Regions from separate parts of the Robertmurraya sp. FSL R5-0851 genome, predicted to be linked through region 1. Evidence: riboswitches for the same ligand, from Rfam matches in the RefSeq annotation. Region 1 holds a riboswitch; each other region holds the start of a gene.

Region 1 (8,190 bases):
ATATTTTTTCGCAATTTGTAATGCAAGAAGTGTGACATTAACCGAATGGGCGTATTCTCGTAGCTCTTCCGCTAATGATGAGGCAGGTATTAAAAGAATAGCCTTTCTTTTGTTTACTTCCTCCACCAGCTTTATCGCGAGCTGTTGAATGGGTCTAATCGGAAGTTCTTCCTTTTTCTCTACCGCTTTATAAACCGCTTGGAGTACATCTACTGCATCCACCCATGTGGGTACATCGAGCATCTCCTCCAACGAAATTCCGAATGACTCTGCGTCCTCTATAAATAAATATCGAATATCAAGATCGATTAACTTTTTCAGGTAGGATGGATGGATTGAGCGGCCGGCTGCAAGAAGCACCCTTTTTTGCCGATCAAATACCGGTTTCGCCAACTGCATGGTACGTGGCTCATATTCATCAATTCGAATTAATCTCATGCTTACTCCTTCTACAATCATTATTACCCTTAGTATACAAATTGTTCGATAGCATTACTATTGTCCTTTACTCCTAAGTTTCATTTCATCTATAGGATTGATAGAGGAATAGTTTGGATGGACCCTTCAAATAATATGATTGAGTGATTTTATCATCGAAAGGAGGAATGTCCGAATGGTACGTAAACTTCTTATGATTTTACTTGCTGGTTTTCTAGTTACGTCTGTTGTTGCTTGTGACGACGCACCAGGAGAAGATGAGATTGGCGATGGCGAAGTACAAGATGAGGAATAAAAGTTTTTAAAACAATAAGGGAACAGCACTAGTTATGTGTTGTTCCCTATTTTTGATCATATGCCCTTATACGCCCATCTTACGGCGTTGATTGCTCACCTTTTTGGTTTGCTGGCTTTTCATTTTCTTTGTGGTCGCAGGACCGTTGGCGCTAGCTTTTCCTCCTGCTTGCTGATTTTTCTTTTTTTCTAGTTGTTGCTTAATCGCTTCTTGTAAGCTAATTTTCTTTTTTTCTGTTTCATGATTTTCTGTCATGGGACTTCCTCCATCTAAATTCATATAGTTTTGTGTTGATAGTGATTGATTATTCTCCTTGGTCGGTTAAAATGATCGGACCATTCTTCGTGATGGCGATTGTGTGCTCAAATTGAGCCGAGTTTTCCCCATCAATGGTACGAGCGGTCCAACCATTGGAATCCATTTTGGTTTCGTAACTTCCGACATTCACCATCGGTTCGATCGTAAATACCATTCCTTCTTTTATGCGTGGACCTTTTCCTGGTAGTCCAAAGTGCGGAACATCCGGCTTTTCATGAATGGAGGTGCCAATTCCATGGCCAATAAAGTTTCTTACGACCGAGAATCCCTCTCCTTCCACATAGGTTTGGATGGCATGTCCGATATCTCCGATTCGATTTCCTATAACGGCTGCTTCAATTCCTTTGTACAAGCTCGTTTTTGTTACCTCTACCAAACGTTTTGTTTCTTCGGAAGCTTCTCCCACCATATACGTCCACGCAGAGTCTGCTAAGGCACCATTCACATTAACAACCATATCTATCGTGACAATGTCCCCTGTATTTAGTGGTTCTTTTCTTGGAAAGCCGTGGCAAATCTCATCATTAATGCTTGCACATGTTGCATACTCGTAACCTCTGTAACCCTTTTGCTGAGCAATAGCACCATGCCGGGCTAAATATGTATCAACAAACTGGTCAATTTCCCAAGTGGTTATTCCTGGTTTGATTATTTTTTTAATTTCTTTATGACAAGCAGCCAGAAGCTCCCCTGCTTTTTTCATTGCCTCAATCTCACGAGGTGATTTTAAAACAATCATTTATCTCACCTTCCCCCAAATCCCAATAATGTATAGTCTTTATTGTACTCTCTATTGGTCTATATTAGCAAAGCATTCCTATGTCTAATTTTGTTAGATATCCTCAAACAATAGTCAATCAAACGTTTGATTGAATTCCCTTCCCCCCTTTAATACCAACAAACACAAAAAAAGAATTTGTCGAACAAAAAAAACAGGTTTCACCCCCCCCATTCCCGGGTATAAAAGGGTGTCAGACACCCTTCGTGGACAAAATGGACCATTCTGTCTTTTTGTGGTGTCTGTCACCGTTCGTGGACAGATGGGGCGGTTTTGTACGTCTGGGGTGGACAGTGGAAATTTTTTATTTATGCCCACAATTAACACTTTCATTGCGGACTGTATTGTGTATAATGCTACATAGAAGTATTAAAAGTGGTTAATCCGTTTTTAATTACCAGAACCGTAATTACCTTCCATTTGTGACTAACTAAAGAAATTTTAAGAACGGAATCTACTATTTTCGTTCTGAATATGGAACTACCCAATTTTTTTTGCTATTATGAATTCATACAGAGAGATAGGTGAGTGATCTAGATGATTGGAGATCGTGTTAAAAAACTTCGTCTTGAGAAGAAAATGTCCATGTCTGAGCTAGCAGAACAAGCTGGTGTCGCGAAATCATACTTAAGTTCATTAGAAAGAAATTTACAAACGAATCCGTCTATCCAATTTCTTGAGAAAATTTCAGCTGTCCTTCATGTACCAGTTGATCATCTTATACATGAGCACCCAAATAAAGACGAACTAGATTCTGACTGGATGAAGCTTGTGAAAGAGGCTATGAACTCCGGGGTTTCGAAGGATCAATTTAAAGAATTTCTTGAGTTTAATAAATGGAGAAGTAACCAATCAAATAATAGCTAATGCAAAAAAGACAAAATCCAGGTGATTTTGTCTTTTTTTGGCTCTTTTTTTATACTTTGTAGCACTAGCGTTGCATAAATAGTGTCTTAATTTTCAGTTTAATTGTTCTTCCGGTTTGGAGCCAAAAAGGTAAATCCCTAATTAAAGGTGGCTCCATCCATTTGGAAATTTATTTACAATTAGACCTGTGTGACAACGACAATTAGTTTATTAAGGGATAGCTTTGCCTTCAATTTTTCGAAGCCAGATGTGTGCTGGTTTCCATAAGGCTGCCCTTAAATAACGGCTTATTTGTAAGGTTTTTCGCTTACTTTTTGTTTCAATTTGTGCTAGAACATGTAAGCAAAATACAATCAGCGCAATAAAAACTTGATTCTGAATGGCCCAGTCACTTTGTCCGTAGAATTTCTTTATGTTGAGATGTTGCTTAATCCATTTAAAAAATAACTCAATCGCCCAACGAGATTTATACATTTCAGAAATTTCTTCGGCACTCAAATCAAAGCGATTCGTGATTAAGTGAAGTAGGTTCCCTTTTGAATCCATGACTTTTAAAAGGCGAAAGTAGTTTTCAGCTCGATTTTGAATCGTACCAATGATCACCATTTGATCCGACAAAACAGTCGTTCCTTCTGGGAGTTTAAAATCACAAACTTCCCTGATGACGGCATTTTTTCGCAATCTGGTGAGGAAAAAGAAACCATCATCGGTCATTCGATCAAAGCGTTCGTAGTCTAAGTATCCACGGTCAAACACATACATGCATTCTTTGTCATCCACCATGATTTCAAGCTGATTGCGATCATGTTCCTTTGCCGTTGTCATGATCGCTTTTTCAGGATAGGAAATCCCTTTTTCCATAAACACAAGGCGTAGATGCAGTTTCACACCGGCCTTTGTTTTGCGGAATTTAGCCCAACGATGATTGGTCAAATTCAGTGGCAATGTGCTTGAATCGATGATTTTTAACGGCATGACCAGTTTTGTATAGTGTGTTTTAGCATGAATTTGTGATACTAAATCGAGAAATAGCCTTTGGAAAAGGTCAGGATTCAACCCATTTAATCGACGTGATAACTGAGAAATACTAATAGAATCAAGGTTGATCTCCTTTTGAAGTTGGTCATTGAAAAGACTATCACTTAGTGCATGAAGACTCTCAACTTCCTGTAATTGTGCAAACAGGAATAATTTTAGGAACGATTCAGTCGTTAATTTTTTCGTATAGAAATCTAATTTCAATGTTTTCACTTGCTCCTCAAATAAATGAGAATTAATTGGTGAAAACCATTGTCCAAATGAATTTTTTCGTGTAATCTTGTCCATGTGAGATGTCCTTTATTAGTGGATTTGGACGGGTTACCACCTGACTTTTCCATTATAAAGGACTTTTTCTTTGCACAAAACGAAAATAGTGAAGATTATGGGTATTTTTAATATTGAAATTTAATTAGTGCAACACTAGTGACTTTGTAGCATAATTTTAATAAAAATAGCTATTTCCACGTTAAAATCGGCTTTTAGATTTTAACAACAATCTTTATGAAAACTGCCTATTACAAAACAAAAAGCATTCCTATCCGGTCCATCCTTAACAGAAATACTTTCATTATATGTATGAAACAACACTGAGTTTCTTTTTATCTTTTGATTTCAGTCTCATCTAAAAATCTTCTAATCTCTTCTTTCTCCAGGCCCAACTTTTTTGCTTCAATGATTAACATCATCCACTCATAGTCTAGCTCTTCTAATGTCACTTCACTCGTTTCCAACATTCCTCAATCTCCCCCTAAAATACAATCGTATTCCAGGCAGTCCAGCCGTCTTAGCAAAAAACTTCCAACTACCTTAGACCTGCGACTTTGCGTCCCCCCTTTTCAGAAGGTTTGCCTTTTTCTGCGTTTTATTCTCCTAATGTGATTCACTTATCAATCATTTTACTACTCGATTTTAGTAAATTGTGTAAAAATTTGTCATACACTTAAAAACTATCCCAACTTTTTAGCAACAGTATTCGACAAAGACCTCCATAAAGAACAATTGAACACCAAAGGGTACATACATTTTTTTACATTTATAAAAATTTGCACAAAAATCATAAGTCTTCCTGTCGCCCACTGTCGAAATCATTTTTAAAATTTTCTGACTTTTGTTAATTAAGTCTTTATTCCTAGTTTTTGTTTCTCATAGGCTTTCAATTTTCTTTGGATTGGTATGATATTTACATGTACCCTTTCAAGTGTAATTGCGTCAAAAAATGGTAACTTTGTTAGGTTATGACCACATATAGGACAGATCCACTCCCCTGCTTCCGAACTGCTGTAAGAAGGGCGATAGCATTTGTCACAGTTTTTCCGGTACATTCCTGCCACCTACTATTCTAATAGTTTTCGTTTGTTATTCTGTTATTTTTTGTTCTATATAAAGAATTACTTACTTTTATTTTAGACGCAAGTACAGTTAAAACTAAACACCCTAAAGTGACCATTTTTTCGTTATAATGAACGATTTTCTTTCATTTTCATCTCCATTCTCCTTATATCTTACTTTTACAATTTTTTTTAAGAACAACTCGTTCGTAACAATGTACAGATCGACCTATTGTAAAACTATTTCTATTTTTATGCATAAAAAAAGGAATCAGTCCTTATTAGACTGACTCCTTCATGATAATTTTTAAGATAAAGTGTTAAGTTGAACAGCTATTTTTGATCCAACATCAGCATTATTTTTCACCAATGCTATATTAGCTTCCAAGCTTCTTCCTTCTGTAAGTTCTTTCACCTTTGCTAAAAGGAATGGAGTAACATTTTTACCTGCAATCTCATTTTCCTTTGCTTCTTTTAATGCCGATTCAATTACACCGTTGATAAATTCCTCTTCAAGAGCATCTGTTTCTGGGATTGGGTTCGCAATAACCACTCCACCCTTCAATCCTAGCTCCCACTTTGTATGAATCATGCTTGCTGCTTCTTTTTCATCTTCCACTTGAACGTTCACTTGGAAAGGACTTGTTCTTGTATAAAAAGACGGAAGAACTTCTGTACCAAATCCAACGACGGGCACCCCATGCGTTTCTAAGTATTCAAGTGTTAAACCAATATCAAGAATCGATTTTGCTCCTGCACACACAACAGCCACATTGGTTTGAGCAAGCTCTTGAAGATCAGCTGACACATCCATTGTTACTTCAGCTTCACGGTGAACTCCACCAATTCCACCGGTTACAAATACTTCGATCCCAGCAAGTTCTGCACAGATCATCGTGGCCGCTACCGTTGTAGCTCCATTTTTCTTTGTCGCCACTAGGTATGGTAAATCTCTACGGCTCGCCTTTTCAATATCATTTCGAGTAGCAAGCAGTTCTAACTCTTCGTCTGATAAACCGATTTTTATTTTTCCGTCTAAAATAGCTATCGTTGCTGGTACGGCACCATTTTTACGAATAATGTCTTCTACTTCCTTTGCCGTTTGTACATTTTGTGGGTACGGCATTCCGTGAGAAATGATCGTTGATTCTAATGCCACGACTGGTACATTATTTTTTTTCGCTTCTAACACTTCTTGTGAGTATTCTAAGTATTTTTCCATGTTTGATTGCTCCTTAGTGAAAATTATGTTGAAAAGCTTCTTGTAGCTGCTGATGATTCAATGACGGGTTCACCGTTTCTTCCGTTGCTAATGTTAGCATGGAACAAGCCATTCCAATTTTGCACGCATCTTCGGTTTTTAAGTCACGTAAATAGGCATAGACGATTCCTGCAACCAATGCATCTCCAGCCCCCGTTACATCAACCACATCAACCTTTGGCGGCAACAAGACACCCGCTTCATTCGCTTTTGTAAAGTAAATAAGTCCTTTATCCCCGCGTGAAATAACCACTCGTTCAACGCCCTTTTTCATAATCACTTCTGCCGCTTTAAAAAAGTCACCTTCGTCTTTGATTGGTTTCCCTGATAAAGCCTCAGCTTCATCCTTATTCGCGATCAGCCAAGCCACGCCATCAAGATTTTGTGGCAGCTTTTTAATTTTTGGAGCTGAAACTGGGGTAATGACAAGTGGAATCGCTTCTTCCCTACAGCGATCAATCACTTTAGCAAGTACGTCAGAAGGGAAGTTTGTATCAATCATGACAAGCTCTGTTGATGCAAGAAAGCCCCAGCGCTTTTCAACAAAATCTAGATCGACAGAATCATATATGCTCATATCTGCTAAAGCAACCGCCATTTCGCCATCTACATCCAAAACAGCCGTATACGTCCCCGTTGCTTCATTAGGAAGAATTTTTGAAGGCTCTATATCTACGTAAGACCTGGTGTAGTCCAGTAGCCATTTGCCTTCATGATCGTCGCCTACAACGGTCATAAGAGAAACATCGAATCCTAGTCTTCCCAAGTTTTCAGCAATGTTCCTTGCCACCCCGCCACAAGAATTACTAGTACTAGCAGGATTGGATGTTCCTAACTGAAGCTTATCAATCGCTTGCATTTTCCTATCCACATTAGCTCCGCCAATACAGATCACCTGTTTTTTATTAGGCAATACATATGCCCGACCTAATAGTTTTCCTTGCTTTGTAAGAGAAGAAATATAACCAGCAACAGCCGAACGAGATAAGCCCGTCCTTTCCGCCAACTCATTTTGAGATATAAATGGATCTCTTTTAATCAGTCCAAGTATCGTTGCTTCCTTATCACTCATACTTCACCTCATGACAATATATACATTTGTTTTCATTATAAACTTTTGTTTATCCATTTGCCACCCTTATTATTCTCATTATCTGGAAAAATATTTCTAAATGCTTAATTCCTGATTGTTGTCAATTGTTAAATTTGTATATTTTTTGAATTTTATTTGCCATTTTTATGAATAAACACTATAATTAAAGTAGATTCAACCATGTGTGAAGGAGGTATTTCCATGACCGTTGTTCACATCTTGAATTTCACCATTCCAATTGCATGCATTCTCTTTGCTGGGATTTTAATGGATCGAATGTGTAAACCGGAAGTACCACAACCTGATAATAACAACGACTAGTTTTTTGTTTTGCGTTTCTTGTAAGCGCTTCCTAATGAATAATCCCTTGTATCTCTTTTTGGCCACTCTTTGGAGTGGTCCTTTTTTATTTAAGGCTCTTTTCTTAATCTTTGTTGCTTTTGGGGCTATAAATTTGTTAATTGTGCAAAAAAAAGACTGAAGCCATCACAGGCTCAGTCCGCAGTTCTTGGTAAGATTAAAATTTCTACACGACGATTTTTTGCTCTTCCCGCAGCATCTTCGTTTGAAGCAATCGGTCGGAATTCCCCGTATCCCTTTGCACTAAACCAACTTGGATCAAGCTTGTCGTTTTCGAGTAAGATTTTCATAAAATTAATCGCACGCATGACACTTAGCTCCCAGTTTGATGCGAACCGTGCATTTTTAATCGGAACATTATCTGTATGTCCGCTAATAATCACACTTCGTGCTGGATCCATAATTAGTAAA
Region 2 (8,190 bases), 3.6 Mb from region 1:
AAAGTCCCAATCCCAATAGTTTTTCATCTCAACATCAAACAGTCCAATTTTATTATATATCGATCTCCGGTATAAGCATCCTGACGAAACGAATGTAGAAAATTTCCTCATAAACTCTTTATCTAGTTCATAAGCAAATAACATTCTCTTTATCGGTACCCTTTGGATTCCCTCCCACTTGTATTCAACCATCTCAACATCTGAATAAACTAAATCAGCATCCTTAATCTCCTCAAGCATCTTCTCAATATGGTTGGGGGTAACAAGGTCGTCATCATCACAAAGCATAATGAACTCACCCTTTGCATGTGTCATCCCTTCATTCCGCGCATGAACATGACCTTGATTAACCTTTAAGTTAATGAATTTCAACTCTAACTCGGAAAAACTATCTCTTAGCTGATCAACAGGCTCTCCATGATCGTTAATAACAATCACTTCAAACTCCTGCACGCTTTGCCTTGCCAACGATTCTAACAGCTCACCTAAAGCATACTTACGATTATAAGTTGGTATAATAACGGAAACTAGCGGACGACTCACTCATTATTCTCTCCTTCATGGGGGACAGGTCAGCTGTCCCTTTTTAAATTGTGGGACATGGAACCTGTCCCCTTGAATAGTCATAAACTTCCTTGTCAACGCTAGAACTAAGTATGAGGAGGTTACCATGAAACAAATATATGTTGCTATATGTATTGGTATTATCATCATTATTGGAAATACACTTGGGGAGTTAGGTAGGAGTGAATTGGATTCCATTAATCAGATATACAAAAAACAAGTATCTCCTTTGTTTCTACTAGAAACAAGTGGCTCTTTCTATCATAAATACTCCATCAAAGAAGATTTCCCTTACTTAGCTATTAGAAAAACCGGACACTTTTTCTTCTATGGATTAATAGCTATTTCCCTCTTTAGAGTAGGAAAGTGGAAAAACCTACTAGTAAATGGGTTCTTTGCTACCATCTTAACGATATGTGTCGGAATCCTGGATGAAGTTTACCAATACTTCTTATTAGGAAGAAGCGGGCGGATGCTTGATGTACTGGTTGATGCGGCTGGTTGCTTTATTTTTGTAGTCATTTATATGGTTGCAAGGAAGATGGTGAGACATAGGGACAGGTCAGTTGTCCCATTAGAAGAGAAAGGGACTTAGATCCGTCCCTCTTTTTGATTCCCTCGTAACATTATGGCTTGTTTACCCTTCTGCTTTTTGTGGGACATGGTACCTGTCCCCTAAGCCAGCTCCCCTAGCCCCGGTCACTCGCACGCTGAACCACACTTTTAGAAAATCCCGTGATTCTAGAAATTTGCCTAATTGATACTCCATTTAATTTCATTAACATAGTTAAAACAGTATCTCTTTCGCCCTTACTCATTTGTTGCATCGTGCTATTGTTAGTAATTCCTAATGTTCGTAAATACTCGATTACGTCGTGGTCTGACAATCTTACTCTCATTAATTCTTCCATGCAAATGTCATCATTTGTTTCATTCATGTAACTAGTGATTAACTGGACCGCTTGTTCTCTATCTTCCGAAAAGAGACTCAGTACAAATTTTGTATCTACGATGGTCGATTGATACAAATACTCACCTATACTTGTCCATTTACTATCAAACACATTGCCTGCAAGACCTGCTTTTAAAGGATTTTGGTGAATATATCTGAGAACTGTAAAAAAGTAAGCCCTAGTTTCAACCACTTCACTCTTGAAACGATCTTGAAACAAATGACCACACCGATCATATTTCATGTTGTACCAATATACATAGCTTGAACAAATTCTTTTTATAAACTCTGAAATGGTCACTTCTACTTCCTTCACTAACAGATGCACATGATTATCCATTAAACAATAACCATACAGCTTAATATTACATTGCTTCTTAAATCTGCCTAGCGTCTCCAGAAATCTTCTCTTATCATCATCCTCCTCAAAAATAATTTGTTTGTTAATTCCTCTAAGGATAATATGATATACCCCATTTCTGCTTTTCTTCCTAGCTTTCCTTGGCAAATAATACTCACCTCGGCATACAGTTTTGTTTTTAATGAGTTTTTGTTTTGGGTGTAGGAATTTTGATTAATGATACTAAATGAATTTTATGGTAGGAGATACGTATAAGGGAGTTACTTAGGGGGCGAAATACTTACACTTAAATATTCCACTCGTGATTCTATAATCCTGCAGGTAATCTATTATTTCTATATTTCAAGGGGACAGGTTCTTTGTCCCAATTTAACAGCTATGTTTCAACTTTGCCTATTCCTACGTAGCAAATAAAGGGACAGTTTACCTGTCCCCATTTCCCAATATCATGAATTTAAATTGTTCTGAACATTTCCATCAGCGTTTGTTCTTAGGTATCCGCCACCTTGTTGCTCCGTTAATTGTGTATTTGGATTGCCATCTCCATCCCTGTAGTATCCTTCCACGTATGTACCATCCGTACGTGTATATCCACTTACCTCATGAGGATTCACGTGATGAACTCCTAGGTCTTCCGATGTTTCTACACCAGAAGCCGCTTGCATTCCCCCGGTATGACTGGCTACACTATTTGTATCCACACTATCATCAGCGAGGTTTTGCTGGTTACCAGTTGGATCACCAACATCTACACCATCCACCAAATCTACGACTCCTACAGCTAGTGCTCCAACAGCAACAGTTTTTGCTATATTCTTCACACCACTTTTAATTTTTTCATCGTCATTATATTTGAAGCCTTCATAGACATCTTTGCCATTGTGGTACGTTCCCTTTGCTGTCTCATATACTCCCTTTGCTGTACGTGACACAGAGTTACCTATATCATTTAAACCTTGTTCTACTTTTCGATCATCCTTTTGAATCATTCCAGTAGTAGTATTCCACGCTCCATCAGCGACTTGCCCTAAAGTGTCTCCTGCAAATTCAGACGCCTTCTTTACTCCATCTCCAACTTCCTTAATAAACTTACTTCCCGTCACATCACCAACTACATTAACGGCTCCTCCAACAACGAAACCAGCTGCTTTTCCTGAAAACTTACCTAAATCTCTTAAAAATCCCATCATTCACCCTCCTAAAAAATTAAAAGATCCACCTAAATAGGTGGATCCCCAGAATGCTATCTCCATCTACTTCGGTGACTCGGCTACCATAGCTTGTGCTTTAGGCCCGTAGTTTTGCGTCCCTACCTTTCAATAGGTTTGCCATTATCGTATAGTCTTAAAGTTATAGGATTATTTTACCATGCATTAACTAAGATTCAATACTAGAAAGACTAATCTTCAGGGGAATAAATATAATTCGTAGAGTCCGTATTCTGAAAATGGCCACATAAAGGGTTTTTCCAGCCACTTTGTAATAGATATGGAAAATAAACTTTTAATTTATTAGGTATATTTTACCTAGATTAATATGGAGAAAATAGTTAATTGTTGGTAATATAAGAAGGGTGATTTATTGTACATGAATTAAAAGAAGGAGAATTAACATGCTAGAACTTTTATTTACTATTTTTTCCTATGTCATTAAGGGAGGCGTTACATTATTGACACTACCCTTTATTTCTTTAGAATTGGGGCTCGTAAACTACATTCACTCTCAGGAATCTATCATTATTATAATAATTCAATTAATATTATCAGCGATTATTTCTATGATGTATGTAATAATGTTAATTACTTTTTTAAAGGCTTTTCCAAAGATCATGTTTCAAATGAGTAGGGACTATAATAGAGCAATGGCAAATGGTGATGAAAATTTTGATGAAGATAAAAACCTTAATAGACTTAAACAAAAATATTACCATGACAAACTTCCCAATATTTTAACTAAGTCAAAGAATCTTCTTGATGTAACTGGCCTTCTATTAATCGCAAGTTCTATATGGAATATTATTATTTACCGTGGTTTAGGAGAGAGTAACTTATTAAGCCTTTGGCTATGGTGATGTACGAAAACCCATAGCCTTATGAAACTGGTTCACTTTCGATGAATGAACCGTTGAATAAAAAGTAAAAATTCAATCAAATGTTTGATTGAATTTTTTTGTCCAGCTCTACTATGAAACTAATACCCCTTTGGAAACTTCGCTTCCTTTAGCTAAAATGGCATTTCTATGAAAAGCAATTGATTCGTTCTTGGTCAATTGGTCTAATCCAAAGTAATGGGACACAGTTCCTGTCCTCTGGTTTTCTCGCTAGATCCTAATCGAATCGTTTAATTTCTCTCTATGATACATAATCTTTCCCTCTATTTCCCCCTGTATGCCTGCATCCAAACAGCAGTCTACTAAACACATATAATAATATAGTCTTGCGGTGTGCCATTTCATTTTTATTTTTACTATCCGACTATTTAGTCCCATAAAACTCTCCTTTAGATTTTCTATAAATCGTAAGAGTCCGTATTCGGAAACTGGCAAGCATAATCACTTAAAATGATCTTAGCCCCTATAGTTTTGCGTCACCATCTTTCAATGGTTTTGCCATTATCGTACGATTTATGGTTACAAGACTATTATAGGATAATTTAACCACTAGGCAAGGCTTTTTCATAGGGAAAGGTCCCTTGTACCTATATTTTTATGAAATATTATTACACGGGGTTAAGCCATGTTATAGTATCCTACGCCTCGCTACACCTCTAGGGTCACATTACCTGTCCCCATGTTCCCCTTTTTCCCTAGTTTTATAAATTTAGAGCACATTTATTCCGTTTATCTTTATTTCCTCTTCGAAATCTGATATTTCAACACTCTTTTTACTAACCAACCCCATTTTCCGTGATTGGAACAAAGGTCTTACCTTCCATTATTGTGAGTGTACCCGGGAATACAAATGGTAGCGCGCTTCCTGAAAGGGAAGGCTTGTGGAACAGTTTAATGAAATCGTAAAACAATATGAGCCTATGATTCACAAAATTATTTTGACACTAGGAATCTATAAAAACAGAGAAGAGTTCTTCCAAACAGGATTAATTGCACTTTGGCAAGCAGCTGAACGGTATGATCAAGAACGTGGCGCTTTTTCCTCTTTTGCATATTCCTATATTAAAGGCCACCTCCAAACGGAGATGACCAAGAGAAACAAGTATGATGAACATAATGTAAGCGTAGATGATGAAAATTGGGACTTAATCCCTGACTTATCCTGTAAACTTCCATTTGAATGGGAAGAACTTGATTGTGACGGATTAACAGAAAAAGAGAAAAAATGGCTTATGTACACCGTGATCTATGGCTTTACAGTTAAAGAGATTGCCACAATCGAGGACGTTTCACTATCAGCCGTTAAGCTCTGGCGATCAGGAGCGAGAAAGAGACTGAGGGACAGGTTCCTTGTCCCAACTCTTTCTTAATGCTTTACCTACAAAGTTATAACCATAATCATTAATGAAAAAAGTAAGAACTTTAATCCTTTAAAGGGTAGAGAATAGCTAATTGAATGACTTAAATATTGTTCACCCCTCCCTTTATATGATAAATATTTACTTTCAATACCTCCCTACCCACTTGTGGGTAGGGAGGTGATTATTATCACAAAAGCCTCGATTACTACTCACACACTAACCTAGTCAAAGCTCCCAAACTCTACTCACTAGCGGGACAATGGACCTGTCCCCATGGTTCACAAATTTGTCTTGTAAGAGATCCTGACAACAGGTATTTAATTCTAGTTCTTTTTTCATATAATCACATACAAGGGGAAGATTCTAAATGTAAAGGAGGTATGGTTAAGAACAGGTAGGGGGGTACGTTAACCGTAAATTATTTGAAAGCTGAGGGAGCTGAGGATTTTGGTATTATTAGAATGCTATATTATTAATTCGAATACTCTTTACATCTATGGTGTTTATGATCGTAATGGAAAGCAATGTACTATCGTTAAAGAACTGGAAAAGACCTTTTTCGTAGATGATTCCCCTCTCCATATACTAGAGAATAGCATTAAATGTATAGGCTATGATTTAAAGGGAGCTATGTCTTCAGCTAAATGGATTCTTGGTGGTGAAATCCATATGCCACCTGTAATGATTAACCCGTTACAAGGTATTTGCTTATTCTCTGACAAATCAGCTAAGAATGACGACACGATTTGGTTTAACCCTGTACATATTGTTCGTACCCTAAGTTACAAGAAGAAAACATACATAGAATTCACAAATGGTACCACTTTCATTATCCATTGCTCGATCTTAGCCTTTAACACCAAGCTCCAAAATGCCATGCAGCTCAGAAACATAACAACCGAAATGGGGAAAAATCCCAGATCTATGTTGATGATACTGGATCCAAATAAGAGAAAGCCAGGGAGTAATCCTAAAAAGCGGAAAAAATAAAATGATTTTCAATCAAACGTTTGATTGAATTCTTAATGAGTTACATAACGGTAGGTCAACCTGTTTTTGGGTTGACCTTTTCTATGCACAATCATCAATCATACTCGTTTAAAAGCTCTTCTTTCTGCATATTCTTTACATAACGAACAACAATAGATTTTCTTTGTAGAGACTAGATATTTCGTGTATTGTCTCGTTTTCCTTTTGCAGAAGTAACATTTCTTTGAAAAAAACATATGAATAGCCTCTCTTTACATAGGAGTAATTCGAAAAGGGACAAAGTGCCTGTCCCTATGTCCCAATAACCTTACCTAATTCTATTTAAATAGCCTTCTATTAGTATTTGATAGTTTCTAATCTTATCAAAGTTCTTCGTATAGACAGTCTTGATGTGTCGTTCATTTTCTAATCCTTTATACAATGGGGCTTCATGCTTCACCCTTTGCGTAGTATCTGTAATATCCTCTCCTTGGGCAAGTTGAAGATTGATCTTCACCAACCGTGCTAAATACTCTTGGTAGATAAACGATTCTTGAAGATGACTCTTTCTATCTTGGTCTAGGATATCACCTATTAATATATTGAGACGGCTCCTTGCAATAATGGCTTCATTCATCAAAGGTAACCAGTCAGTTCCTTTATAGTCCATTTGAATAAGCTGAAGAAAGAAAGTGGACCTTGCATCATTATACTTAATAAATCCTTCCCACATGACATCCTCTTTACAGCTTTCTAATGCTTTCTGAAAGGCCTTTTTGGACTCTATTAGATACATCGTGTAGAGCTCTATTTCTTCTCCTTCTAATGTATGGATTCGCTGGTGAATATCCTTTAATATATCTATTTCAAAGAAGTCTTCATTCTCATAACCTAGTCGTTTGCGAAGGACATACATTGCTTTCTTATTATAAAACAAACCTAAATAATTATAATAAACCGTTTGAGTCACTGAGTTCTTTAGCATCGTGCCCCTCACCTCTAGCAAGGAGGAGGTCACGTTATACTCTTTTGAATGAATGAGTTGTTGATAACTGATAACATATTTAATGAGCTTGACGGTTTCTTCAATTAATATCATATTCCCCGTACTTATCGAAAGCAAAGCCTCTTTCCTTTTATCAATAAGCTGCAGGATCTTCTCCATATTCTTTACATTTTCTTCTTTATTCTCATCAGATGACTGAAATAGAGAAGGAAAAAAGACAATTAAATCAATGAAGTACTGTAAATTTGAGGCAAATTCAATGGCAGTCTTGGATTCCTTTGAAAAACGAGTAGTTAAGCTTCGAAAAATCTTTGCCCCAACTTGTTTGGAATCCTCCATATTGTATTCCTTTAAAAGACTAGTTAGAGATGCCACATAATTCTCGTTTTCTAATACATTTCCCTCCATCTGAGAAATCACATTTACACTATCAATAGATATATAGGTTTTCATCGCAATGATAAATGCGATAAAAGAGATTACGAGAGACATTATGGTAACAATAAAGACCAATAAATTAGCCGTTGATTGGAATGGATAAATTTCCACTGAAATAAAAGCAGCAACTGCAATAACGATTGCAATAAATACATAATAGTACGGTATACGTATGCTCTTCATATAAATCTCCTCACTTCGATGTGACGGAGGGACAGGTCCATTGTCCCTCCTCTCTAAACTAAATTGGGTCACAGTGCCTGTCCCCGCGTCCCCTTTCTCTTTTCCATGTACATATCTTCATCCGCTTCCTTTATCAAAATATCTAAATCAACACTGGATACTTCTGTTGTATAGGAAGAACCAATACTTGCAGAAACTTGTATCGTATGATTATTGATGCTCAGCGGCTGACCAATTGAGGACTGA
Region 3 (8,190 bases), 2.9 Mb from region 1:
GGTTCCACTGATTGATGTGATGCAATAAGATAATGCACACATGCGGGAGTCATTCGAACCGCTGTCAACGCAGCCACAGCTGTGATGAAGCCATCTATTAAAACAGGGACTCGTGCTGCTGCAGCACCCAACACAATCCCAGCAAGTCCTGCTATTTCTAATCCCCCGACTTTTGCCAAAACGTCAATCGGATCAGCTGGATTGGGTTGATTTATTTCAATTGATCTTTTAATAACGTTGGCTTTTTTTACTTTTTCATCTGTATTTATTCCTGTTCCAAACCCAACGACTTGATCAACAGATAACTGCCCGAGTACGGCGACCATCGCACTACTTGCTGTGGTATTTCCGATTCCCATTTCTCCAAGTGCTAAAAGTCTCGCACCTTTCTGTATAGCTGACTGTGCTACCTCAATTCCTACTTCTATCGCCGAAACTGCTTCTGTCCTTTCCATAGCTGGTCCTTGCACCATGTTATTTGTTCCAAAGCGTATTTTTCTGTTGATTAAACCTGGAAGTTGCAACTCTCCATTAATACCTATATCAACAACCTGAACTGAGGCATTTGAAGCTCGGGATAAAACATTGATCGCTGCTCCACCTGTAATAAAATTTCTAACCATTTGCTGAGTAACTTCTGATGGATAAGCTGAAACTCCTTCTGCAGTTACACCATGGTCTGACGCCATTAACACTACCATTGCTGGGTCAATATTAGGTTGTGCATTTCCAGTTATACCTGCTATTTTAATCGCTAGTGATTCTAACAAGCCTAAACTTCCGAATGGTTTAGTTAGTGAGTTTAAATGTTGTTCCATTTGTTCCTGAGCTTTTGTGTTCAAACCATCAATTAAACTAATTGTTTCCTTTAATTTTTTCATAATTAACTTACTTCCTCCTTTAATGGTAATTCCCGACCATACAAAAAAAACCCAGCTTAAATAAGCTGAGGTCTTGCCATAACCACATTGTAGAACTTCTCTTAGGCAGGTCTCCTGACTCCGATTCATCACATGCTGCGCCTTCCCAGTTTCCCAGTGGCATTGCAGCAGCTCCTCGACTACAGTGGCGGGCTCCGCGTTGTTTTAAACTTCCCTATTCTCCTATACTTAGGCACCTAATGAAGACATTCTATAAAACTACGTATTAGTAAACCATAGAATAGTTAAAATGACAATCTTTTCATGAATCGTATTTTTATCGCAAAAAAATATAGTTATTTTTTCTAGAACTTGTGGAGAAGATTGGAGGTACACAAAGTGGTTACATGGTAGCACTTTGCCTTTAATAAGATTGTAGCGGAAATTGAATGACAGATAATAAATTTGTTAATGTTCGTAGTGAATTATGAAATTGATTATTCAATTAAAAAACTTTATTTTATTAAAAACGCGGTCCTCACGAAATTGTTAGGTGGTGCATTAGGAGCGAAGTTCACAGGCTTTTCTTCACCCACATCGTTTATTATAGGGGCTGGGATGGTATCAAGAGGAGAAGTTGCTATAATTATTGCAGCAACTGGACTACAAGAAGCTCTGTTACAACCATAATACTTCACTTCAATTATTATTGTAATAATATTTACGACTTTAGTTGCACCTCCAATGTTAAAGTATTTAATACAAGGGGAATAAAAAAGGAATATATTTGTTCAGGTCACTTAATAGTTGTCACTGGCAACTGATTTAAAAAGGAGGGCATTCCTGTAATAAAGCTAAGTTTGTGAACATGAACATATGCACTTATACTATAGGGGGCTTATCTACAGTATGATTTTTCACAGTATTTAACGTATGTAAAGATACCAAAAATGCCAGTTTTCTATCTTTGTAGACGCATTATCAACAGTAAGTATTTATAGTATTCAACGTACACAAAGATAGGACTTTACGTGGAGAGGTGGGTATGATAGGCTTGGATGCCAGATGAAACAACGGCTTCAGCCTTTCATGACCAATCATGCCCACAGAGGCTCCACGTCAAGTCCTTAACCACTTATCTTTGCATACATGTACATAAAGATAAAAGATGCATTCTATCAACCTTTTTTCGTTGATACTGTAGATAAGCCCCCTTTAGTTGAAGAAGGTAATAAAATTGGACCACACATATTAGATATGTGTGGTCCTTTTAGTGTCAACTATTTCACTTTCCTAACCTAAATATAATCATGTTCTATAAATATATGCACGATCGAGATGTTACTGGACTAGTAGCTGAGTAAACAAATCGGATATTTTTACAGCGTTACACAAAAGTGAATCAAAATCGGCAAAAATAGGTGCTTAAAGAGGAATTTAGGGATATGTCAAAATAGGAGTGGATGTTAACTGAAGGAATTTATTAGAGGTTTTATAACGAAATCACTTAAGGATGCCTTTGTATTAGTGTTTTGGGATAAAGTCAAAGTGTAGAAATTGAAGAGTTTTATGTCAGGATAAGGAGAGAAGGGTGATTCTCTTCTTTTTTTGAATAGAGGTTCTCGTGTATTTTTATATTCTTGGAAAAAATTATATAATAAAGTTAGCGAATATTGTCATGAGGAGGCAAATTATGTCGGTTAATCCTGTTAATAATCATTTAAAATCTTTAGCTAGTAAACTGGTTTTATCAGAGAAAGAAAAGGCAAGTATTTCAACATCAATAATCACCTTATCAAGAAGGTTAAATCTATATTTTGAAGGTGGGGAACTACATACTCATTTTCAAATCGGATCTTATATAAGAGGTGCTTTCGACATAATTCGACCTCCTTTTAGGAAGTATTTCCAAAAAGAGAAAAAATAAAAACAAGCGAGTTTTTAATGAACTTTGAAAAGATCTCTATTTTGATTTGCACTAAAGACATATATACTGTGCAACTAGTTTAATCCAACAAAAAAGCATCCCTCTTAAGGAATTGAACTTAAACTAATTTCTTAAGAGTTGGTACTAACTCATTAAAATAGGGTTTAACTACAAAATCTTTTGCTCCTTGGCCCAGTGCCTCGATGATTATTCTTTGTTGTCCCATAGCAGAACAAATGACTACCTTAGCATTTGAGTCCATATTTTTAATATTCTCTAATGCGTTCATGCCATTTTTACAGGGCATATTTAGGTCCATTATCACTAGATCAGGGTAAACATCTCTATAGAGAGACACAGCTTCGCAACCATCTGAAGCTTCAGCAATTATTTTAAAATCACTATCTTTAAGATGTTTTTTGAGGAGGTCTCTCATAAATCGAGAATCGTCTGCAATAAGTACAGTTTTGTTCATAATTTTTACTCCTTTCATTTGTTAGGCAAATTAGAAAGGGAAAATATGAAATAACGAGACTCAATAAATCTCAGCAACCCGGCTACCGTGGCAAAATGCTGTAGGCCCGTGGCTTTGCGTCTTTTACTTTCGTAAAATTTGCCTATTTAGGTCTTTAATTATATCAGAATTTGTCGAAAAATAGTAGAAATATGCATTTTGACCTAAAGTTTTGGTGTTGAATTGTTTTTTACCCCAAAAAACCTGCATAAATGTAAAGTACGAGAAAATTACGTATTCAGTATATGAAGTGAAAAATAAAGAAAAAGCACCCATATTTTATGAATACCTTTCTTATTCTCTATTCTGAGTTGAGAATTTAGGTTTATGTAATTTATGAAATAACCAGGTTATCACTTTTGCTATCAAAAGTACAAATACGTATCCAATAAATAAGTGAAAATAATTAATTTCACCGTACATTCTAAAAAGACCAGTAATTACTAAAATTGGCTTTAAAATAAATGCAAATATAGCAGCTGTTATTATAGCGTATAGGTAATAATTTTTATGATTGTTTAATGTCCATTGGTATATGAGCATGAAAGCCACAGGGACGATGGAGGTGTCCATTGAGACGCTCGGCAGTGCAGGGATAACCTGATAAGGGTAATGCCAATATCCTCTATTTATACCGTATATATCGATAAATGTAAAAAAAACATGAACGTTATATCCATAAAAACCTATTAGAAATACTTTACTTCGGTCAATTTTAATGTAAAGAATAACCAATGGGACTAAAAGAACAGCAATCAAAACCCAAAACTGCCACGTAGAAGGGTTGGAATAGTCTATCCAATAATTAATTAAAGAATCGGTATTCTCTTTTCTACCGTATAGAATCTTGTCAAATTCACGTAAACGCTCCAATTATGTTCCTCCCTATTGTTTGACAATTATACCGTTAGAATAACCTAATATATTTAGTTTATTAGTAATTAAATAAATAAGAGAATGATTGGCATTTCAAGAACAATGTGTAATAAGATCTCCTTCTCGTGTTAATAAAAAAATCACTCTTAAAGAGTGATTTTAAAGCAAGATGTTTTAAAAACGGAAAAATTCTAAGAAGTCTCTTCTTCAACTTTTTTTTCCTTCGATAGAAACCATCCTAGTATAGCGATGAGTAACAACACTGCCCAAAATGTTAGTTTCCATTCAGTAGATTTTGCGAATCCTTTAGGTAAATATGCTAAGTCAGGATGAGACAAAGTATATACCGCTAATTTAACACCAACCCAACCTACAATAAGAAATGCTGCGGTTTCGAGACCCGGCTTTTTGTTCAAGATTCCAACAAAGAAATTAGCTGCAAAACGCATGATAACAAGTCCAATTATTCCGCCTGCTAGTATAACCAAAAATTGTCCTCCATCTAAACCACCAATTTGGGGCAATCCAGTCTCGGGCAATGCAACAGCAAATGCAACTGCAGCGAGTATAGCATCCACGGCGAATGCTAAATCGGCTAATTCTACCTTCAATACTGTCATCCAAAAGCCGGATCCTTGTTTTTCAACACCTGTCTTCTTATTTTCTCCTTTTCTTAATACAAATTTCTTAATAATGTGGGTAATAGAGATAAACAATAAGTACAAGGCACCGATTGCCTGTACCTGCCACACATCAACTAAAAAAGAAATAATAAAAAGGGAACCGAATCTGAAAATAAATGCACCTGCAAGTCCATAGAAGAGTGCTTTTTTTCTCCTTTCCTCCGGCAAATGTTTAACCATTATTGCAATAACCAATGCGTTATCTGCAGCCAAAATACCCTCTAAACCAATTAATACGATTAATACCCATAGATATTCTAGTATAAGGGCTGTATCCATTAAAAATAGCCTCCTTCAAACAGTCCTATTGCTACTTTACCCAGAGCAGATTTTTATATTCCGATTACCCATTCAACTACAGGGTACGAAGATCCCAGAAGGGATTGAGGCTTTTTGTTGAAGTTATTGTACTCCCATGGTAAGACGAATATCTAAACGGGGCAGGTCTGCTTAATAAAAAAACCATTATCACCGCCCGCATTTTGTAGAAGGTTTTTAGTGAAAACAGTTTCTATGAATTAGTTGTTCATGAAGCCTGAAATCAGAGAGAAAAAGAGGTCGTAAATAAGAGGTCAATTCTACTAAAAAGAGGCAGGTTTCAACATGAATCCGGCCTCTCCTTTTTATACGGTAATATTGGTGGTGATACTCTTGTAACCGGTATAATCAAGCTAGTTAAAAGTACTTTTGAATGGCATATGGAGGATCTTGACGATAAGCCAGTTTCCACACCTTTAGGATATTTTCTTTTGTTACTTTCATCGCTGGTACAACATAGAAAGGAGCTACTTCCTTACCTAGTAATGAATATCCCGTAATAATTGCTTGTGCCACTCCATTTTCATAAGGTAATTGTGCTCCAAGACCTTTAATATTTCCTCCAGAAGCAATTTGATATGCCGCATTACTTCCCAAATCAACGGTCGTAATGACTATATCCGTTTTCCCTGCTTTACGTGCTGCAGCTAGTGCTCCTTCCGCGGGTTCATCCCAAATAGCAAAAATACCATCTAAATCTGGATTTTTTGCTAACATATCAGAAGCTGCTTTTTCCGCATCGTTTGGGGTGGAAATTCCAGTACGTACAGCAATTTTAATATTTGGATATTTTTCTTTAATCGTAGTTTCGAATGCTTCTACACGCTGATTATTTACAAAGAAATCAATACTGTGGAAAATAACACCAATATTACCTTTTCCTTTAAGTTCTTTTCCCATAATCTCCGCTGCAAATATACCATTTCCATAGTTGTCAGATGTAACAACGCTCACATAATCTTTGCCAAATTCTAATCCTTCAGGCATGCTATCCATAAAAATTAGTTTGATTCCTGCTTCTGCAGCCTTTTTAAAAGCGGGAGCAGTTGCAACTGGATCAACTGGTAAGCTAACGATAACATCTGGTTTTTTAGCCATGATAATTTCGATATCTGAAAGTTGTTTTTCAGGCGTAAATTGTGCATCCGTAACAGCAACAACTTCAATACCCATTTTTTCAAAAGTATCTTTCAAACCACGGATGATCGCAGTTGAAAAGTCATTATCTGTATAATGCATCGCAATAGCTGCCTTATAATTCTTTTCCTTAAGCTTTTTCAGGTCTTTTAAAGATAACTGGAGTGTTTTGGCTGAAACAGCCTCCTCTCCATGCGGCCCTGTGCTTAAAATTTCATCAATGGGAAGATTTTGGTTAATCGTACTATTCAGCGTTTCTCTTATGACGGTCAAAAACTCTCTTACATTAAAGGGTTTTGTTACATAATTATCAAACCCCTTGTCCAATGTATATTGAATGTCCTGCGGAAGCGCATTGGCACTTACAGCAATTACTGCAATATCTTTCGTTTGTTTTATTGTTTTTAACCTATCAAATATTTCATAGCCATGGATATCGGGAAGGTTTGTATAAGAAAGCTGAGATTTCATGATTTTCCTTACTAAGTTCAAGTTCGACTCGTTATCTTCAATATATAACAAATGATAGTCATCTTCCTTACGGATATTTCTCTCAGTAAGTTCAACCTCTTCACCCCATCTCATGACAGGCTTTAATTCATTTGGAAGCGGCACACTAAAGAAAAAATCACTACCTATTCCTTTTTGGCTCGTTACACTAATTTTGCCCCCCATTAGCTGGACGAGCTGTTTTACTAAAGACAATCCAATACCTGTACCTTCTTCTTGTGTCCCTTCTATTCGGTAAAAGGGAATAAATATCTTTTGATATTCTTCACCTGAAAGTCCGATCCCTGTATCCGCAACATGAATGATCTGCTCGTTTCCTTTGAAATAAGAGAAGATCATAACTTTGCCGCCTTCCCGATTATATTTGATCGCATTATCGAGAAGATTAAGAAAGATTTGTTTAAGACGAATGGGATCGGCAAGAACAAATATGTTTTGCCATTGATTCAATTGGTTATGTATACTGATTCTCTTCTTGTTGGCCTGCGGCTGCACGATATTGATACATTCATTGATAATCGTCAGAAGATCAATCTCTTTGATCGACACTTTTATCTGGCCCGATTCGATTCTTGATAAATCTAAAATATCATTAATTAAATTTAATAAATGTCTCCCTCCACTTAAAATCTCTTGGACAAAATCACGCTGATCATCATTTAAGATTTCTTCCATTTCTAATAGCTGTGCAAAACCAAGGATTCCATTCAATGGTGTACGGAGTTCATGACTCATTTTAGAAAGAAAGTCAGATTTCGCCATATTTGCTTTTTCTGCCTCTTCTTTAGTTTGAATTAAGGCATTTTCCATGTTTTTTCGTTCGGTGATATCAGAAATGGTAACAAGGGCAGCCTGTTCTTCTTTATCACAAATTTTAAGTGGCGTTGAATTGACAGAGATCCATTTAGGTTCCTTATTCCTGTCGTTAATACCTAATATGAAACCATGGAAAGGAATACCATCCTTAAGTGTTATTATTCCTGGTAACTGAGAATAGGGTAACGGTGATCCGTCTTCATATATATATTCTAGTTGCATCAAGCTGGATTCAGTTAAGAACTCTGATTTAATCCCCAGTATTTTTTCTACATTTGCATTTAGAGCAACCATTTTCCCCGACTTTTCAAGAATAATGACACACTCGGACATGGTCCGAAGAACTTCTTTATATAAATTATCTTTATAAAAGATTTCCATTTTTTCTCCACCATTCCCTTTCGATTCGAAAAAACTACCTAATCCAGACGTCCTGTCTTATACTGAAAGCAGTTAGATTGCCTACTAACAAAAAATAAGAAGCCATTTATTTCATTTTTTCACATATTATCTAGTTAATATGTATGTGATATAGTTTAAACCAAACCT
Region 4 (8,190 bases), 1.8 Mb from region 1:
ATCCAAAAACTCGTTTCGTTTCCTTCACAGGTTCACGCGAAGTTGGTTGCCGTATTTATGAGCGTGCTGCAAAGGTACAACCAGGTCAAATTTGGTTAAAGCGCGTGATCGCTGAGATGGGCGGTAAGGACACAGTGGTTGTAGATAAAGATGCGGATCTAGAGTTAGCTGCAACGTCCATCGTTTACTCTGCGTTTGGTTTCTCTGGTCAAAAATGTTCAGCCGGTTCACGTGCAGTTATCCATGAGGATGTGTACGACGTTGTATTAGAAAAAGCAGTCGCTCTTACAAAGACTTTATCACTTGGAAATCCAGAAGATGTGAACACATATATGGGACCAGTAATTGATAAGGCAGCTTACGATAAAATTATGAGCTATATTGCAGTAGGAAAAGAAGAGGGGCGTATCGCAGCTGGTGGAAATGGTGATGATTCAAAAGGATACTTCATTGAACCAACCATTGTAGCGGATGTGAAGGAAAAGGACCGTCTGATGCAAGAAGAGATTTTTGGACCTGTAGTGGCGTTCTGTAAAGCTCGTGACTTCGACCATATGATGACGATTGCCAATAACACAGACTACGGTTTAACAGGAGCTCTGATTTCTAATAATCGTGCCCATATCGAAAGAGCGAGAAAAGAGTTCCACGTAGGAAATCTTTACTTCAACCGTACGTGTACAGGGGCCATCGTTGGGTACCAGCCATTTGGTGGATTCAATATGTCAGGTACTGACTCAAAAGCAGGCGGACCAGACTACCTGGTATTACACATGCAAGCGAAAACAACTTCTGAAATGTTCTAATTGAATTCTGGCTCGGGCTGCACGTACCAATGTGCAGCCCCGATATAATGGGGGAGAAAGAGAATGATAGAGGCGATTTCAAAAAACTTCTTTTTAAAAGTATCGCAAAACAAGTCGATGAACAAAGCTGCTCGAAAATGGGGTCTTCGCTTTGGGGCTAGTCAGGTCGTTGCGGGAGAAACGATTGACACAGCGATTACAGCGGTAAAAAAGTTAAATAAAAATGGAATCGTTGCCACACTCGATCATCTTGGTGAGTTTGTATCGAGCAAAGCAGAAGCTAGTGAAGCAACTGATTATTGTGTACGTACATTACATGCGATGGCATCTGCGAAGGTAGATGGCAATCTTTCAGTAAAAATGACGCAATTAGGTTTAGACATCGATAAGCAGTTTTGCTTAGACAATATGAGAAAAATCGTCTCCACGGCAATACAATACAACAACTTCGTTCGGATTGACATGGAGGATTCCACACGCACTCAAATTACACTAGATATTTTAAAGGAATTACGCAAAGATTATGATAATGTTGGTACAGTAATTCAAGCGTATTTGTATCGATCAGAGACAGACGTGAGAGAATTAGTGGGAGTTCCGCTTCGCTTAGTTAAAGGAGCGTACAAGGAGCCTGCAGAAGTCGCTTATCAGGAAAAGACTGACGTGGACAAGAACTATATGACGATCATTAAAGAGCATTTAAAAAGTGGAAGCTACACGGCAATTGCCAGCCATGACCACAACATCATTGCGAAGGTGAAGGAATTTACCAACCAAGAAAACATTCCTACCTCTCAATTTGAATTTCAATTTTTATACGGTTTTCGTAATGAACTTCAGCAAAGTCTCGTAAAAGAAGGCTACAAAGTTCGTGTGTATGTTCCGTTTGGGGATGACTGGTTCGGCTACTTTATGCGTCGTTTGGCGGAAAGACCGCAAAACATTGCGTTTGCTTTTAAAGGATTCTTTTTTAAATAAGGCTCTTTTCTAAAACATTGTTGCTAAATAAAAGTGTAATAAGAAGAGAAGCGTGAATGTGGAGATTCAGGCTTCTTTTTTGCTGAAAGTTGAAATCTCCCTTTTTATACGTGTAAAAGCGATAAAATCTATCATTTCTTCCTTCGATAATGATTCTCCGTCCAATGTGAGTGCCATTGATTCCTCCTCAACTAGTTTGGTTAGCTCTAACGATTGCTCACTTCGTCCAAGAATATGGTCCACACTTGTTTCAAATAAATCGGCAATATCAGATAATGCCTGCAGAGAAGGCTCTCTATATCCATACTCATAACCTGCGTATGTACTTTTTGCGATTTCTAGACGATCTGCCGTTTCCTGCATCGACCACTTTCTACTTTTCCTCAAAGTTACTAATCGAGATAACACGGTTCATTCTTCCTCCAATGACTGATTGTTTTGTTCATTATAGCATGTTAGTAATGACAAGAATACAAAAATGTGCGCGAATTGAAAACAAATATTGCTTTATTTAATGATTTTATTATAATAAGCTTATAATAAATTGCAAATCGCGTACATATACGTAGAGGAGAAGAGAAACCATGAAAAAAATATTACTGCTTGCAACTGGAGGGACCATTGCATCGTTAGAGGGAAAGGACGGATTGGTTCCAGGACTAGCGCCAGTGGACCTGTTAAGCTATTCTTCGGATGTATCCTTGGCTGCTGATGTGACTTGCGAGATTTTAATGAATAGAGACAGTACGAATATGCAGCCGGAACACTGGATAGAAATGGCGTCTAAAATTGCTGATAACTACGATCAATATGATGGATTTGTTATTACGCATGGAACTGACACGCTAGGGTATACATCTTCTGCATTATCCTATATGCTGCAGGGTTTAAATAAGCCGGTTGTAGTTACGGGATCTCAAGTTCCGATTAGTTTTAAAAGAACAGATGCGATTAAAAATCTAAACGACGCCATCTGCTTTGCTTGTGAAAACGTTGGTGGAGTTTATGTTGTTTTTGATGGACGAGTGATCATTGGGACAAGAGCGGTAAAAATGAGAACGAAAAGCTTTGATGCGTTTGAAAGTATTAATCATCCTTATGTAGCACAAGTAAGAGAAAACAAGGTTACGTATTACTGGAGACCAGAGCAAACGATTCAGTCATTAAAATTAGATGTTAGTCTTTGCCCAGATGTGTTTGTTCTTACCTTACATCCAGGTACGAAGCCTGAAATTTTTGATTACTTAAAAGGACTGTATAAGGGAATTATAATTGAAAGCTATGGAAACGGTGGGGTTCCATTCGAGGAAAGAAGCTTGCTACCAAAGATTAAAGAATTGACTGAAGCAGGTGTTGCAGTTCTCATTTCGACACAGTGTCTAGAAGAAGGTGGAGATCTGTATTTATATGAAGTCGGACGGAAAGTAAGTCAGTACAATGTGATCGTCTCCGGAGATATGAATAAAGAAGCAATCGTACCGAAGCTAATGTGGGCTTTAGGTCAAACGGACGATCTGTCTCAGGTGAAAGAAATGATGGAAACACCGATTTCGTATGATCTATCCGTTGAATGGGGTCAAGAAGAGTGAGACAAGCCTATCATTTATTTCTTTTACATGTAGGGATTGCCCTAGTAGCGATTAATATTCACTTTTTTCTAGCACCTAATCAATTTGCTGCCGGAGGATTAGGTGGTTTGACGATTGTGATGCATCACTTTTTTCCTAACGTTTCGATTGGTTTACTAATGTTATGTTTTAATGTAGTTTTGTTTGGATTAGGTTTCATGTTTCTCGGTTTTAGCTTTGGTCTAAAGACGATTTACTCTAGCTTTATGTTATCGTTTATGGTTTGGTTGTTTGGGGAAGTTGCTCCGATGGCTGAACCTCTAAGTGAAGATAAACTGATTCAACTGATGGTCGGTGTATTAATTGCTGCACTGGGATTGGTCATCGTGATGAAAGAGGGAGCTTCAACCGGAGGAATGGACCTGATCGGCATGATATTAAATAAGTATTTTTCAATTGATATAGGTAAAGCTGTGTTGTTTTCCGATATGATTATCGTACTGCTGTCGATTGTTGCGTTTGGTGTGGAAAATGGGTTATATGCACTATTTGGAATTGTGTTAAGAGGGGTCGTTATTGACTATTTAATTCAACAGTTTAGTTTAACGAAGGAAGTTGTCATTATTAGCTATAAATGCGATTTAATTAAGAACTTTATTATTGAAAATCTAGGCCGCAGTGCTACCGTGCATGAAGCCAAAGGAGCCTTTAGCAACGAGCAAAAGGAAGTCATAACAATCGTCCTAAAACGAAGCGAGTTTCATTCGTTGAAAAAATATATTAATGAAATCGACAAACGAGCTTTTATTAGTGTACATAATATGAGTGAGGTCGTCGGAAATGGATTTAAGAGTATGGTTTAGGTGGAAAAATCTCGTGTTACATTTCTGAAATATATGTAATATACAAAAAAGCAATCATTATTTTCTTAAGTAAACCTGGTAATTACACCCATCATATTAGTGGATAAAGCCCGGTCTATCAATATATTGTGTCAATAAAATTTATTTGTCCAATAATTGGAACATGCACGGGTATATTACATCTGGTAACCTTCTTGGTATCGACAACAAGGAGGTATTTTTTATGAAAAACATTCTAAAAAAACTACTTGTTCTCTCTACTCTATCGTTCACATTGGTTGGGTTCGAAACTACTTCGAGCGCAGCTGAACAAACTCTTTCAGTGAAAAGTGGAGAAACATCTTGGAAAGTAGTAAGCAAAACGGATAACTCTGCTCTAGAATTAATAAAAGAGAATCATGATAAATTTCCAACATTATATGAAAAGGAAATTGATGTTACAGATCAGGAAAAGGAATTGATGGCCCGACTCGTAAGCGCGGAAGCAAAAGGAGAGCCGTACGAAGGGAAAGTGGCTGTGGCAGAAGTTATTATTAACCGAGTAGAGCATGAAGAATTCCCTGACACAGTAAAAGAAGTTGTATATGAGCAGGTATCTGGTACGTATGCATTTTCTCCTGTTCAAAATGGAGAGATTAACAAGCCAGCGGATGTGGAATCAGTGGAAGCGGTAGAAGAGGCTCTAGTTGACAAAGAGAATGATTCAGAGGCTATATATTTTTATAATCCGGAAATCGCAACGGACACATGGATTTTATCAAGACAAGTGATAGAAACAATTGGAAACCATCGATTTGCGATTTAAAAACCAGGGAAAAAAAACCATGGTTTTTCTATTGAATAATGTATTGCTTTAATGCTTGTTGTAAAGTTCCTAATGTTTTTGTCTTCATAAAGAAGGAGGAAATATCTAAATGAATCATCTTTTTAACCACTTCGGCACGTAAACCAGTAATAATCGAATGGCAACCCATCATGGAAGTACCATCGATGATTTTCATGAGATGATCGATCACGTCGGGTTCCATATTGCCAATTCCTGATAAATCAATAATTAACGTTTGAATTCGTAGTCTTCCAATTTCTGTGAGAACCTTTTCTTCAAGTATGGCCGTTCGGAAGGAGTCTACGGTCCCAATTAAAGGCAAAATACATACAGAAGAAGTGATTGGAATAATAGGTACTGATAGATTTTCAACTAGTTGTCTTTGTGCAACAATTAGGGCATCTTTGTAATTTGAATAACTGATAAAGAAAGTATTCAAAAACTGGTCGACACGGTTATTAATTTGTAGCTCGAGATGAAAGAAGTCATCCAAATCATATTTGTTGGAAAGATTGTTAAACGATTGAATAAATCTCCAAAGTGTACGCCTTATCGCTTGAACCCACTCCAGTTTGAAGGATAATTCAATTGAATGGGTTGCCCAGACAATTCCCTCCTGCTTGGCAAAAGCTTTCAGTGCATCTTCATTACCATCAATAATGTCAATGACCAGCTTTTGAGCATTCGAGACTAAGTTGATATTACCGATCCTTAGTATTTCATCGATCCGATCTTTTACATTTACAGCCTCTAGAAGAAGTGAGTTCTTAAATTTATCTTTATTTTCTTCAATAAAGTATTTTAAGTCAAAAGAAGCTTGATATGTAAGTTCCATAAGATGTTCCCCCTTTTACATTTCCCCAAGAACTGATACCCGTAAAATGTATTTGATAAACATGTTTTTACAATAAATATTAATTATATATTTAATGAGGAAAAAGAACGATTTTTTAATTAAAAAAACAGTGACTTTTATCATAGTTATCGACTATTTTCGACAAATCTTCTATAATATGTTTGCTAAAATATAAAATAAAATTGAAAAAGGCAAACTCATTGAAAGGTGGGGACGCAAAGCTACAGGTCTAAGGTTCAAAAGGAACTAGGATGGCTGAGTTGCCAAGGGAATAATCGGAAGACCTATATCCCTTTTGGTATAGGTCTTTTCTGTATTTCTTTAAATTTATTGGCCATACACCTTTAACATTACAATAGAAATATAACAGAAGAGAAGAAGGTCATGTCATGAGCAACCAAAAATTCGATTTATTGGAGAAAGTGTTTCATACAAGTAATGATTACTTAATTGTAAAAGATGTTAATGGAAGATGGATCGAAGCAAATAAAAAGACCCTGCAATTATTTGATATTGAGGAAGGGGCATATAAGGGAAAAACGGATGAACAACTTGCACAGAAATACAAAAAGTTTGAGAACTATGGTCCTATTTGTGTTCATTCAGACAATCAAGCGTGGGTAAGTAAAACAGAATTTCAATTAAAAGAATCGTTTCGTATGGATGGGAATGACTATACATTTCATGTTAGAAAGATTCCACTTTATGATGAGAACGGTTATGCAGATAGTTTAGTCGTAGTAGGTAGAAATATTACGGAGCAAGAAAAATACCAAGCCATTAGTGATAAACAGTATAAAGCCTTACAAATGATTGCGTCAGGTGAACCATTAATTGATGTTTTTCGAAATATTGTGAATGCTGTGGAGGTACTATCTAGTAACAGTATTTGCTCGATAATGTTTTATGAAGAGAGTGAGAATTGGTTACGTAACGGATATTCACATAGCTTTCCAGATGGATTTTTAAAGAAAATCGACCGGTTTCCAGTTGGTTTGAACTATGCATCTTGTGGACATGCTGCTTTCACGAAAGAGATAGCAATTGTCTCGGATATTGAAACTGACCCATCTTGGTCTAATTGGAAAACGATCCCTTTGAGCTATCAATTGCATTCTTGTTGGTCGATTCCCATTCTGTCGTCAAAAGGAGAATTATTCGGTACATTTGCGATCTATCATCCTGAAGTAAGAAAACCAAAGTCGTATGAAATCGAATTACTTAAAGTATTTAGTTATTTAACTGGATTAGCGATTGAAAGGGATAATCAGGTAAAAGAAATCCAATACTTGGCATCTCATGACACATTAACAAATCTCCCGAATATCCGATTTTTAAAGGATGTTATTGATCGTTTAATTAGTAGACAAGATGAGTTTGCGATTTTGTTTATTGATTTAGACCGATTTAAGCCTATTAATGATACCTTCGGACACGCGGTAGGAGATCAGGTGTTAAGTGAAGTAGCAAGGCGGATAAACTCAAATATCCCGAAGAAAGGGATCGTCACCCGTATGGGTGGTGATGAATTTGTCATCCTTTTAAGAAAAATGAAAATTGAGAAACAACCAAAAGCAGTGGCAGAAAAAATATTACAAGAAATAAAAGAACCGATAATAATAAATGACAGAGAGTTTTACGTATCAGCTAGTATTGGGATCAGTATGTACCCATTTCATGGTCATACAGGGGACATATTAATTAGAAATGCAGATGTTGCGATGTATAGTGTAAAAGGCGAGGATGGACAATCCATCCAAATGTTCAATGATTCCCTCACGAAGCACGGTACAGAATTATTTATGTTACAAGGAGAACTTCGTGAAGCAATCAAGCAAGAGCAATTTTTTATACAATATCAACCGAAAATTCAATTGGCAACAGGTAAATTTACTGGTCTAGAAGCACTCATCAGATGGAAGCATCCACTGAAGGGGAACATCAGTCCTGACACATTTATCCCATTAGCAGAGGAAAGTGGATTTATTGATGCGTTAGGAGAATGGGTTCTCCGGGAAGTATGTTTACAGGTAAAGAAGTGGAGGGAGACAAACCTAGCACATTTACCTGTTGCAGTAAATGTGTCTGTGAGACAATTTGTTTTAAATGATATCCCCAGTTTAGTGGAAGATATTCTAGCAGAATATGATCTACCATCCGAATCAATTGAGATTGAAATTACAGAAAGTGTGCTAAGTAAGCATGAATATTTAATTCAAAATGCAGTTAGCAAGCTTCAAGAAATTGGAGTGAAAGTGTCAATTGATGATTTTGGGACAGGATATGCTTCAAT

The links. Region 1 has a riboswitch for cyclic di-GMP ahead of sinI (DNA-binding anti-repressor SinI). Riboswitches for the same ligand answer to the same signal wherever they lie in the genome.
Region 2: it holds a riboswitch for cyclic di-GMP, as region 1 does, so the genes downstream of both, MKX65_RS22190 (hypothetical protein) here and sinI (DNA-binding anti-repressor SinI) in region 1, are expected to answer to the same signal.
Region 3: it holds a riboswitch for cyclic di-GMP, as region 1 does, so the genes downstream of both, MKX65_RS18920 (response regulator) here and sinI (DNA-binding anti-repressor SinI) in region 1, are expected to answer to the same signal.
Region 4: it holds a riboswitch for cyclic di-GMP, as region 1 does, so the genes downstream of both, MKX65_RS12845 (EAL domain-containing protein) here and sinI (DNA-binding anti-repressor SinI) in region 1, are expected to answer to the same signal.

What each region holds. Positions count from the first base shown of each region.
Region 1 covers NZ_JBBOOE010000001.1:722,250-730,439, reverse strand. The annotation lists gene MKX65_RS03855 (HD domain-containing protein) at 1-438, opposite strand, end outside; gene MKX65_RS03850 (hypothetical protein) at 800-988, opposite strand; gene map (type I methionyl aminopeptidase) at 1,038-1,790, opposite strand; gene MKX65_RS03840 (helix-turn-helix domain-containing protein) at 2,367-2,696, shown strand; gene MKX65_RS03835 (IS4 family transposase) at 2,907-4,022, opposite strand; gene sinI (DNA-binding anti-repressor SinI) at 4,337-4,471, opposite strand; cyclic di-GMP riboswitch class I at 4,504-4,597, opposite strand; gene MKX65_RS03825 (pseudouridine-5'-phosphate glycosidase) at 5,373-6,287, opposite strand; gene MKX65_RS03820 (PfkB family carbohydrate kinase) at 6,301-7,398, opposite strand; gene motB (flagellar motor protein MotB) at 7,914-8,190, opposite strand, start outside.
Region 2 covers NZ_JBBOOE010000001.1:4,336,756-4,344,945, forward strand. The annotation lists gene MKX65_RS22175 (glycosyltransferase family 2 protein) at 1-543, opposite strand, end outside; gene MKX65_RS22180 (VanZ family protein) at 671-1,159, shown strand; gene MKX65_RS22185 (transposase) at 1,254-2,024, opposite strand; gene MKX65_RS22190 (hypothetical protein) at 2,324-3,064, opposite strand; cyclic di-GMP riboswitch class I at 3,135-3,217, opposite strand; gene MKX65_RS22195 (hypothetical protein) at 3,490-3,948, shown strand; cyclic di-GMP riboswitch class I at 4,408-4,497, opposite strand; gene MKX65_RS22200 (sigma-70 family RNA polymerase sigma factor) at 4,869-5,357, shown strand; gene MKX65_RS22205 (competence protein ComK) at 5,796-6,338, shown strand; gene MKX65_RS22210 (hypothetical protein) at 6,646-7,944, opposite strand; gene MKX65_RS22215 (GGDEF domain-containing protein) at 8,013-8,190, opposite strand, start outside.
Region 3 covers NZ_JBBOOE010000001.1:3,671,471-3,679,660, reverse strand. The annotation lists gene cobT (nicotinate-nucleotide--dimethylbenzimidazole phosphoribosyltransferase) at 1-881, opposite strand, end outside; cobalamin riboswitch at 969-1,136, opposite strand; partial or broken gene MKX65_RS18925 (cation:proton antiporter domain-containing protein) at 1,392-1,634, shown strand; gene MKX65_RS27140 (SMODS domain-containing nucleotidyltransferase) at 2,539-2,787, shown strand; gene MKX65_RS18920 (response regulator) at 2,906-3,262, opposite strand; cyclic di-GMP riboswitch class I at 3,332-3,415, opposite strand; gene MKX65_RS18915 (CBO0543 family protein) at 3,596-4,174, opposite strand; gene MKX65_RS18910 (TerC family protein) at 4,369-5,139, opposite strand; gene MKX65_RS18905 (substrate-binding domain-containing protein) at 5,536-8,022, opposite strand.
Region 4 covers NZ_JBBOOE010000001.1:2,523,370-2,531,559, reverse strand. The annotation lists gene pruA (L-glutamate gamma-semialdehyde dehydrogenase) at 1-806, shown strand, start outside; gene MKX65_RS12875 (proline dehydrogenase family protein) at 870-1,784, shown strand; gene MKX65_RS12870 (helix-turn-helix domain-containing protein) at 1,851-2,192, opposite strand; gene MKX65_RS12865 (asparaginase) at 2,369-3,373, shown strand; gene MKX65_RS12860 (YitT family protein) at 3,370-4,215, shown strand; gene MKX65_RS12855 (cell wall hydrolase) at 4,439-5,020, shown strand; gene MKX65_RS12850 (STAS domain-containing protein) at 5,049-5,876, opposite strand; cyclic di-GMP riboswitch class I at 6,078-6,165, shown strand; gene MKX65_RS12845 (EAL domain-containing protein) at 6,287-8,190, shown strand, end outside.